2 linked regions of the Mesorhizobium japonicum MAFF 303099 genome follow. Each later gene encodes a partner of the first gene's protein in a complex. Links are inferred from orthologs where the notes say so. Each region holds a gene or a part of one and is shown on either strand. Other genes may lie near its edges.

Region 1 (4,050 bases):
GCGCCTAAGCGGTTAAAATCATTGAAAATATTGCCGATTAACTGAAGTTCAGTTATTTCGACGAGGCCGGCAGCATGATGGTGATTTCATCGGCCTGGGACAGATTGAGCGCCCTGCGCGCCTGTTCGTCAAGCATGTCCTTCTCCAGCGTGCCGTCATGCATCAGCCGAACGCGCCGTTCGAGTTCCATCCGACGGGCCTTGATCGCATCGAGCTGAGCCTGCAGCGCAACCGTCTGGGCTTCCAGCTGATATTTCGAATTGATGCCGAACTCGCCGTGATAGGCGTGGAAGCCGAAATAGGCCAGGAACACCACGCAAAGCGAAGGGATGATCAGTCGGCCGGTATTTCTCTGCTTGTGCTGACGCGTCCACATGATCCGAATCCTCGCGGCCGCGAACTCATGCGGCTCCATCTTTTTCGCTCGATTGTGCTTAACGGACGGTTACGGACCTTGGGATTTGGCGAGCGGGACATGGCCTGATCCGGCAGGTTGCATCCGGCCGTCGGTTTTTCTTCTCAATCCTTTGCGGTCGCAAAGCTTGCATGCGGGAAAGTGGTTGACGTTCTGCTGAAATGACATATGCATATGCTATGCAATTATTGGACGCCAACAAGCTCGGCGCGCTCGGCGCCATGATTCGCGACAGGACGGAAGCCTCGTTGAGAGAGCTTTCGCCAAGTGCCGCGGCGGTGCTGTCGATGCTGCACTTCAAACCGGGGTTGACGACGACCGAACTCGCCGAGGTCGTCGGCGTCAGTCAACCGACTGCCGTGCGTTTGATCGACGGCCTGGAACGGCAGGCGCTGATCGTGCGTGGCAACCCGGAGGGTCGCGTCACGCCGCTGACACTGACGGAGACTGGCCACGCCGAGGTAAAGGAAATGCAAGCTCTTCGGCTCGCCGCGCTCGACGGATTGCTGTCTGCGCTGCAGCCGGACAAGCGGCGGCACTTTGTTTCCATGCTGGATGAGATTCTAGCCGGGGCGACGACTTCCCGCGCTTTGGCGAGAACAACGTGTCGCCTCTGCGAGCATGATCTTTGCGGGCATGAGATTTGCCCGATCGGCTGCCGCGCGGCTGAGATCGAGAGAAAGGAGAGCGGGCGATGATCGTTTCTTATGCAGGGCATTCGCCTGCGATCGACACCGATGCTTGGGTCGCCCCGGATGCCACCGTATGTGGCGATGTCGTCATTGGCGCCGGCAGCCGGGTCATGCACGGTGCCCGCCTTGTGGCGGAGGCAGGCGGCTCGATCCGCATTGGCCGCGACTGTATCGTGTTGGAAAATGCGGTGATCCGGGCCACAGCAAGTCATCCTTGCACCATGGGAAATCATTGCCTTGTAGGCCCCAACAGCCACGTGGTTGGTGCGGAAATCGGCGATGAAGTCTTTATCGCTACAGGTGCGGCGGTGTTCCATGGCGCGCATATAGGCCGCGGATCTGAAGTCCGCATCAATGGCATCGTTCACCTGCGTACCCGCCTCGAACCTGGTATGGTCGTACCGATCGGCTGGATTGCCGTCGGCGATCCGGCCCAGATTCTGCCCCCGGACCAGCATGAGGCGATTTGGTCTCACCAGAAACCACTCGATTTCCCAGGCTTCGTCTACGGTGTCGAGCGAGACTCGCCGGATATAATGCGGAAAATCACTGCAAACCTCTCGGCGGCACTAGGCGTGCATCGCACGGAAAGCGCTTGAGCGCTTTCCGCCACGGCTGAAGCGTTCCATTTCAAGCTCGGCAGTGGATGTCGCCCAAGCTTGCTCAAGGGCCAGGACCGAGGGTGCGCAGCGCGGTCACATGAGGCCGTGTGACGCGCGTTGGCGGTGGGCGAATGACCCGCCCTACACATTCCCTGGAAATTTGCTCCGGATCAGCCCTTGATCACCGACTTGCCGGCGTAACGCGCCTGCTTGCCAAGCTCTTCCTCGATGCGGATCAGCTGGTTGTATTTGGCCATGCGGTCGGAGCGCGACAGCGAGCCGGTCTTGATCTGCCCGCAATTGGTGGCGACGGCGAGATCGGCGATGGTCGAATCCTCGGTCTCGCCCGAACGGTGCGACATGACGGCGGTGTAGCCAGCCTTGTGCGCGGTCTCGACGGCATCGAGCGTTTCCGTCAGCGAGCCGATCTGGTTGACCTTGACCAGGATCGAATTGGCAACGCCCATGCGGATGCCGTCGCGCAGCCGCGCCGTGTTGGTGACGAAAAGGTCGTCGCCGACCAGCTGTGTCTTCTTGCCGATCAAGTCGGTCAGATATTTCCAGCCTTCCCAGTCGTCCTCGGCAAGGCCGTCCTCGATCGAGACGATCGGATAGTCGGCGGCGAGCTTGGCAAGGTACTTGGCCTGGGCCTTGGGATCGCGCGTCTTCTTCTCGCCTTCATAGACGTAATTGCCGTCCTTGAAGAACTCGGTCGCGGCGCAATCGAGGCCGAGCGCGATTTCCTCGCCCGGCTTGAAGCCGGCCTTCTCGATCGATTCCATGATGAAATCGAGCGCCACCGGCGCGCTCTTCAGGTTCGGGGCAAAGCCGCCCTCGTCGCCGACATTGGTGTTGTGGCCGGCATCCTTCAGCTTCTTGCGCAGCGTGTGGAAGATTTCCGAGCCCCAGCGCACGCCTTCACGCAAAGTCGGCGCGCCGACCGGCAGGATCATGAATTCCTGGAAGTCGATCGGATTGTCGGCATGGGCGCCGCCATTGATGATGTTCATCATCGGCACAGGCAGAATGTGCGCCTTGGTGCCGCCGACATAGCGATAGAGCGGCAGGCCGGCGGCATCGGCCGCGGCCTTGGCCACCGCCAGCGAAACGCCGAGAATGGCATTGGCGCCGAGCCGGCTCTTGTTGGGCGTGCCATCAAGCTCGATCATGGTCTGATCGATATGGATCTGGTTTTCGGCTTCCATGCCGCCGATCGCTTCGAACAGCTCGCCATTGACCGCCTCTACGGCCTTGAGCACGCCCTTGCCGAGATAGCGGGCGCCGCCGTCGCGAAGCTCGACGGCTTCATGGGCGCCGGTCGAGGCGCCCGACGGCACCGCGGCGCGGCCCATCGAACCGTCTTCAAGTACAACATCGACCTCGACGGTCGGGTTTCCACGGCTGTCCAGGATTTCACGTCCGACAATGTCGATGATGGCGGTCATTGCGATGTCCCCGATTGATCTGACGAAAGGTCGCGCCCGTCTTAGCCAAAGCGACGCAAAAGGCAATCCGGCCATGGCGGAATAGTGCCGCCGGCCCGATTCACGAAGCGCAAATTTCTGTCATCATAAGTCATGCGGCCGGACGTCCATTTCGGGTTATGGCTGTTGTCGCGCGGGGCGAAACAGGAGGAGTTTCGCCATGTCCGAGTTGAGCGGTATCGTCAGTTTGTTCCTGATCGCGGCTGCGTTGCTGACGTCGTGCGACAGCAAGCAATCGCCACCAAAGGCTCTTGCGCCTTTGTCGGCGTTGAGCACCAGCGAATAGGCGTTCGCGTTGAATAAAAAGGGCCCCGTCGAGACGGGGCCCTTTTTGATTGTGATTGCGTCAATGCCAGTAGGGCGTGACCTTGTAATACTCATAGGATGCGTCGCGCGCCGCCTCGCCATCCGCGCCGGCCAATTCGTTGATCGAATAGGCGGGTGCTGCTTTCAGCTGCTCCTTCGAGAAGGGCACGACATAACCGCCCCTGTTCTCGTCGTAGTCGAGACTGGCCCAGGGAATGGCGTGGTACTTCTCGCCGATGCCGAGAAAGCCGCCAAAGCCGATCACCGCGAACATGATGCCGTTCGACGTCTTGTCGAGCATGATGTCCTCGATGCTGCCGATGCTCCTGCCTTCAGTATTGTAGACCGACGTGCCGATGACGCGCGAAGCGGCAATGGCTTCGGTGTGGCCTGTCTGTGTTGTCATGATCTGCTCCTCGTTGTCGTTGAACTCTGCTTCGACAATGAGGAGGACGGGCGAAAGTTCCCGACTTTTTCGGCGGCGGCCAATCACTCCGCGAGGATGAAAGTCACCTTCATGTTGACGCGATAGGCAGCGATCTTGCCGTCCT
Region 2 (4,080 bases), 120 kb from region 1 along the record:
TGGCCAGCCTGGTATTCGCCAGATCGATGACCAGACGATTGGGTCCGCGCAGCAGGAACCATTTGATGTCAGGCTCGCGATCGAAATCCATGACGATGCGCATCTTGGTGGCATCGCCCGCCATCTTGTAGCCTTTTGCCACCAGCGGCGCATCGGCGGCATTGGCAATAGAGAAAAAGCCCTGGGAAATCGCCACCAGCAGCAGGAGAAATAGAGCACCAAGAATCCGGCCACCAACACGACATCCCTTGTCTGTGAAGTCCGCCAGTCCCATCTCTCTTACAGTCGCTCCCGGTTTGGCGCCAGGCGCCCGCTCGTTTCGTCGAAGTGCCGGTTAGGCCGCGAACTCGATTAACGATTGGTATCCAGAGAAGGTTAACCAAGCCTTTTCACGCAAGGATTGGACCCCAGGCTTACGTTACGGAACTGCTTTTTGCCGGCATCGGAAATCGGGGTTGCCTTCCAACCCGCCAAATCATAAAAGCGATAGTGGATCACTGCAATCCTGGAACCGCCCTCCTCCGCAGCTTCCTGCTACAGGGTCAGATGAAAGGCGGCTCCTTTCGCTTCACGCGAAAAGGCTTCAGGTGATTGCGACGAATTTCGCAGGTGTGCTCCCGTGGCGGGGGAATCACCTGCGTGAGGAAAACGGCCGGGTTTGTCCCCGTGCCGGCTCTGTATGAGCAAACAAGCTGGTCCGGTTTCCGGGCTTTGGTTCAAAAGGTTCTGCTGGTGACGATGGCTTCAAGCGCAATCATGGAAAGGTCCGCATCAAACCGCGCCAGTATGGCAGCGGGCGGCACCGCCATGACACGCAGGCACCGTCCGGCGGACATTCAATTATCCGGCACCCACTCTCCAGACACACAGCAGCGGGCTTTGCCCCGCCAGCTGCGGCTGACGGCTGCCGGGGGGAAACGAAATAATGCCCAACAAAATGCTGATAGACGCCTCCCACCCGGAGGAAACACGCGTTGTCGTCGTACGCGGTAACCGTATCGAAGAATTCGACTTTGAATCCCAGGACAAGAAGCAGCTCAAAGGAAATATCTACCTCGCCCGCGTAACGCGCGTCGAACCCTCCCTTCAGGCAGCCTTTGTCGAATATGGCGGCAACCGTCACGGTTTTCTCGCCTTCAGTGAAATACACCCCGACTACTACCAGATCCCGGTCGCCGACCGTCAGGCACTGCTGCGCGCCGAAGCGCAGGAGGCCGAGGACGAGGAGGACGAGGATGGTGACGGCGATGACCGCCAGAGCCGCGATCGCGGACGGCGCGGACGCCGGCGCGGCGGCAAGAGCCGGGAGCGCGGTGAGCACAAGCGCGATACTGGCGAGGCAGGCGAAGGCGCCGGCGAGCCAGGCGAAGGCGGCGACAATGGCGACATCGTTGTCGAGGAGATTTCCCACACCTCCGAGATCATCGAACACGCAGCCGATACATCGGAACATTCAGGTCCCTCGGAGCATGCCGATACATCAGGCCATGACGAAGGTTCCGCCGAACAGGAGGAAACCGAAACCCGCGAGGGTGGCCCGACATCGATCGCCGCCGCGGTCGAAGGCGATGTGATTTCCGAACCCGTCTCGCACACGGAACAGACCACTGAAGCCTCCTCCAGCGACAATGATCGCGGCATGCTGGAGGAAGTCCAGTCCTCGCATCCCGATGATCACGAGGTCGAATCGGTGGGCGCCGAGGATGCGCTGGAAGAGGTGCGCAACCGCCGCAAGCCGGTGCGCCGCCAGTACAAGATCCAGGAAGTGATCAAGCGCCGGCAGATCCTGCTGGTTCAAGTCGTCAAGGAAGAGCGCGGCAACAAGGGTGCCGCTCTCACCACCTATCTGTCGCTTGCCGGCCGCTATTCGGTGCTGATGCCGAACACGGCGCGCGGCGGCGGCATTTCGCGCAAGATCACCAGCGCGGTCGACCGCAAGCGCCTTAAGGAGGTGGTTGCCGACCTCGAAGTGCCGCAAGGCATGGGCGTCATCCTGCGCACCGCCGGCGAGAGCCGCACCAAGGCAGAGATCAAGCGCGATTACGAATATCTGATGCGGCTTTGGGAAAATGTCCGCAGTCTCACCTTGCAATCGACGGCCCCTGCCCTCGTTTATGAGGAAGGCAGCCTGATCAAGCGCTCGGTGCGCGATCTCTACAACAAGGATATCGACGAGATCCTTGTCTCCGGCGAGGAAGGCTACCGCGAAGCCAAGGACTTCATGCGCATGCTGATGCCGAGCCACGCCAAGGTGGTTCAGCCGTTCCGCGACACGACGCCGATCTTCGTGCGCAACGGCATCGAGGCGCAGCTCGACCGCATGCTGCAGCCGCAGGTGACGCTGAAGAGCGGTGGCTACATCATCATCAACCAGACCGAGGCGCTGGTCGCCATCGACGTCAATTCGGGCCGCTCCACCAAGGAGCACTCGATCGAGGACACCGCACTCCACACCAATCTGGAAGCGGCCGAGGAGGTTGCCCGTCAGCTCAGGCTTCGCGATCTCGCCGGCCTGATCGTCATCGACTTCATCGACATGGAGGAGAACCGCAACAACCGTTCCGTCGAGAAGCGGCTGAAGGATCACCTCAAGAACGACCGGGCCCGCATCCAGGTCGGCCGAATCTCGCATTTCGGCCTGATGGAGATGTCACGCCAGCGCATCCGCGCCAGCGTGCTGGAATCGACCATGAAGCCCTGCCCGCATTGCGGCGGCACCGGCCATGTCAGGTCCGATTCGTCGGTCGCGCTGATGGTGGTGCGGGCGATCGAGGAATTCCTGCTCAAGGATTCACGCAGCCACATCACCGTGCGCACGCCGGCGGCAACCGCGCTCTACGTGCTCAACCACAAGCGCGGCACGCTGGTGGAACTGGAAAGCCGCTTCGGCCTGACCATCACCATCGAGGCCGACGATACGGTTGGCGCGCAGCACTACGCAATCTTCCGCGGCGCGCTGGCCGAGAAGCCCGAGGGCTTCGTCGAGGCGCGCAGCCTGCCGGCCTATGTCGAGCCGGAGGAACCCGAGGACGAGATTGCCGTCGTCGAGGAAGACGATGAGGTCGTGGTCCAGGCCGAGCAGCCACGCCAGCAGCCGCAGCAGCACCAGCAGCCGCGGCCTGCCGGCAGCGAAGATGGCGAAGGCCGCGACCGCAAGCGTCGCAAGCGCCGCAGACGGCGCGGCGGCAGGGATCGCGACCGCGAGCATGGCGCTCCGGCGGACGGCTCAGCCATCTCGGCTCCGGCCGGCGAATTCGTCGGCGCGGCAGACGCGGCAGGCGACGATGACGGCGAACAGGACGACGCTGCCCCGATCGCTGCCAGCGCTTCCGACGAGGCGGTGCAGGCTGCGGATGACAGCCAGGGCAAGAAGCGCCGGCGCGGCAAGCGCGGCGGCAAGCGCAACCGTCGTGAAGACGGCGAAGGCGAGACCGAAGCAAGCGCCGGCGAGGCGACCGAGGCTTCCGAAGCCGATGCTTCCGAAAGCGAGCCTGCCTCGATCGAACCGGCGGCTGTTGCCGCGGTGACGGAAGAGCCAGTGGCCGCGGTGAGCGAAGAGGTGCCAAGCACCGAGAAGCCCAAGAAGCCGCGTCGAGCAGCCAAGCCGAAGAAGGCAGCCGCCGAAGCCGCCGCCGAAACCCCTGTTGTGGAAGCGGCCGCGGAAACGCCGGTCGAGGCGCCGGTGACGGTTGTTGAAGAGACAGCGGTTGTGCCCGTCGCGGAAGAGCCTTCCAAGGCCCGTCCGTCCAGGCGCAAGCCGGCGGCCATCGATGCGCCCGTCGTGCCTGTGGTGTCGTCGACCGTCGCCGATGAGCCGGAAGCCAAGACCGAAGAAAAGCCGAAGCGCGCCGGCTGGTGGCAGCGGAAGGGCTTTTTCTAAGCCTTTCAACTGGTTGATGTGACTTTTTAATAAGAAAATCCCGCGCCGATCGAAAGACGGCGCGGGATTTTTCACGTGCGGCAGGCTGCAAAAATTTATGGCGCGAAGATCGACCAGTTCATCATCCTGGCCAGCTTCTCCAGCGCGATCGAACCCAGCTTGGAATTGCCGTTGGCGTTGAGCCCGGGCGACCACACCGC

The links. The genes of interacting proteins can lie anywhere in the genome.
Region 2: the proteins of eno (region 1) and MAFF_RS01895 are in contact, whole or in part, in a solved structure (PDB 2FYM), measured with the Escherichia coli proteins. The link is inferred for Mesorhizobium japonicum MAFF 303099 from one-to-one orthologs.

Annotation. Positions count from the first base shown.
Region 1 is NC_002678.2:266,580-270,629, reverse strand. What follows is about bases 1,018-3,988. They hold eno (phosphopyruvate hydratase), read right to left. Parts: upstream 3,155-3,988; coding sequence 1,880-3,154; downstream 1,018-1,879. Other genes in these bases: MAFF_RS02535 (PRC-barrel domain-containing protein), read right to left, coding at 3,540-3,905; MAFF_RS41125 (hypothetical protein), read left to right, coding at 3,354-3,479; MAFF_RS02545 (gamma carbonic anhydrase family protein), read left to right, coding at 1,110-1,706; MAFF_RS02550 (MarR family winged helix-turn-helix transcriptional regulator), read left to right, coding at 1,018-1,113. Outside these bases: MAFF_RS02555 (FtsB family cell division protein), read right to left, coding at 53-376; more of MAFF_RS02550, read left to right, coding at 595-1,017; MAFF_RS02530 (dodecin family protein), read right to left, coding at 3,989-4,050. UniProt on the Escherichia coli protein: Catalyzes the reversible conversion of 2-phosphoglycerate (2-PG) into phosphoenolpyruvate (PEP). It is essential for the degradation of carbohydrates via glycolysis.
Region 2 is NC_002678.2:144,467-148,546, reverse strand. What follows is about bases 541-4,080. They hold MAFF_RS01895 (Rne/Rng family ribonuclease), read left to right. Parts: upstream 541-925; coding sequence 926-3,880; downstream 3,881-4,080. Other genes in these bases: MAFF_RS01890 (glutaminase), read right to left, coding at 3,976-4,080. Also shown: MAFF_RS01900 (N-acetylmuramoyl-L-alanine amidase), read right to left, coding at 1-274. UniProt on the Escherichia coli protein: Endoribonuclease that plays a central role in RNA processing and decay. Required for the maturation of 5S and 16S rRNAs and the majority of tRNAs. Also involved in the degradation of most mRNAs.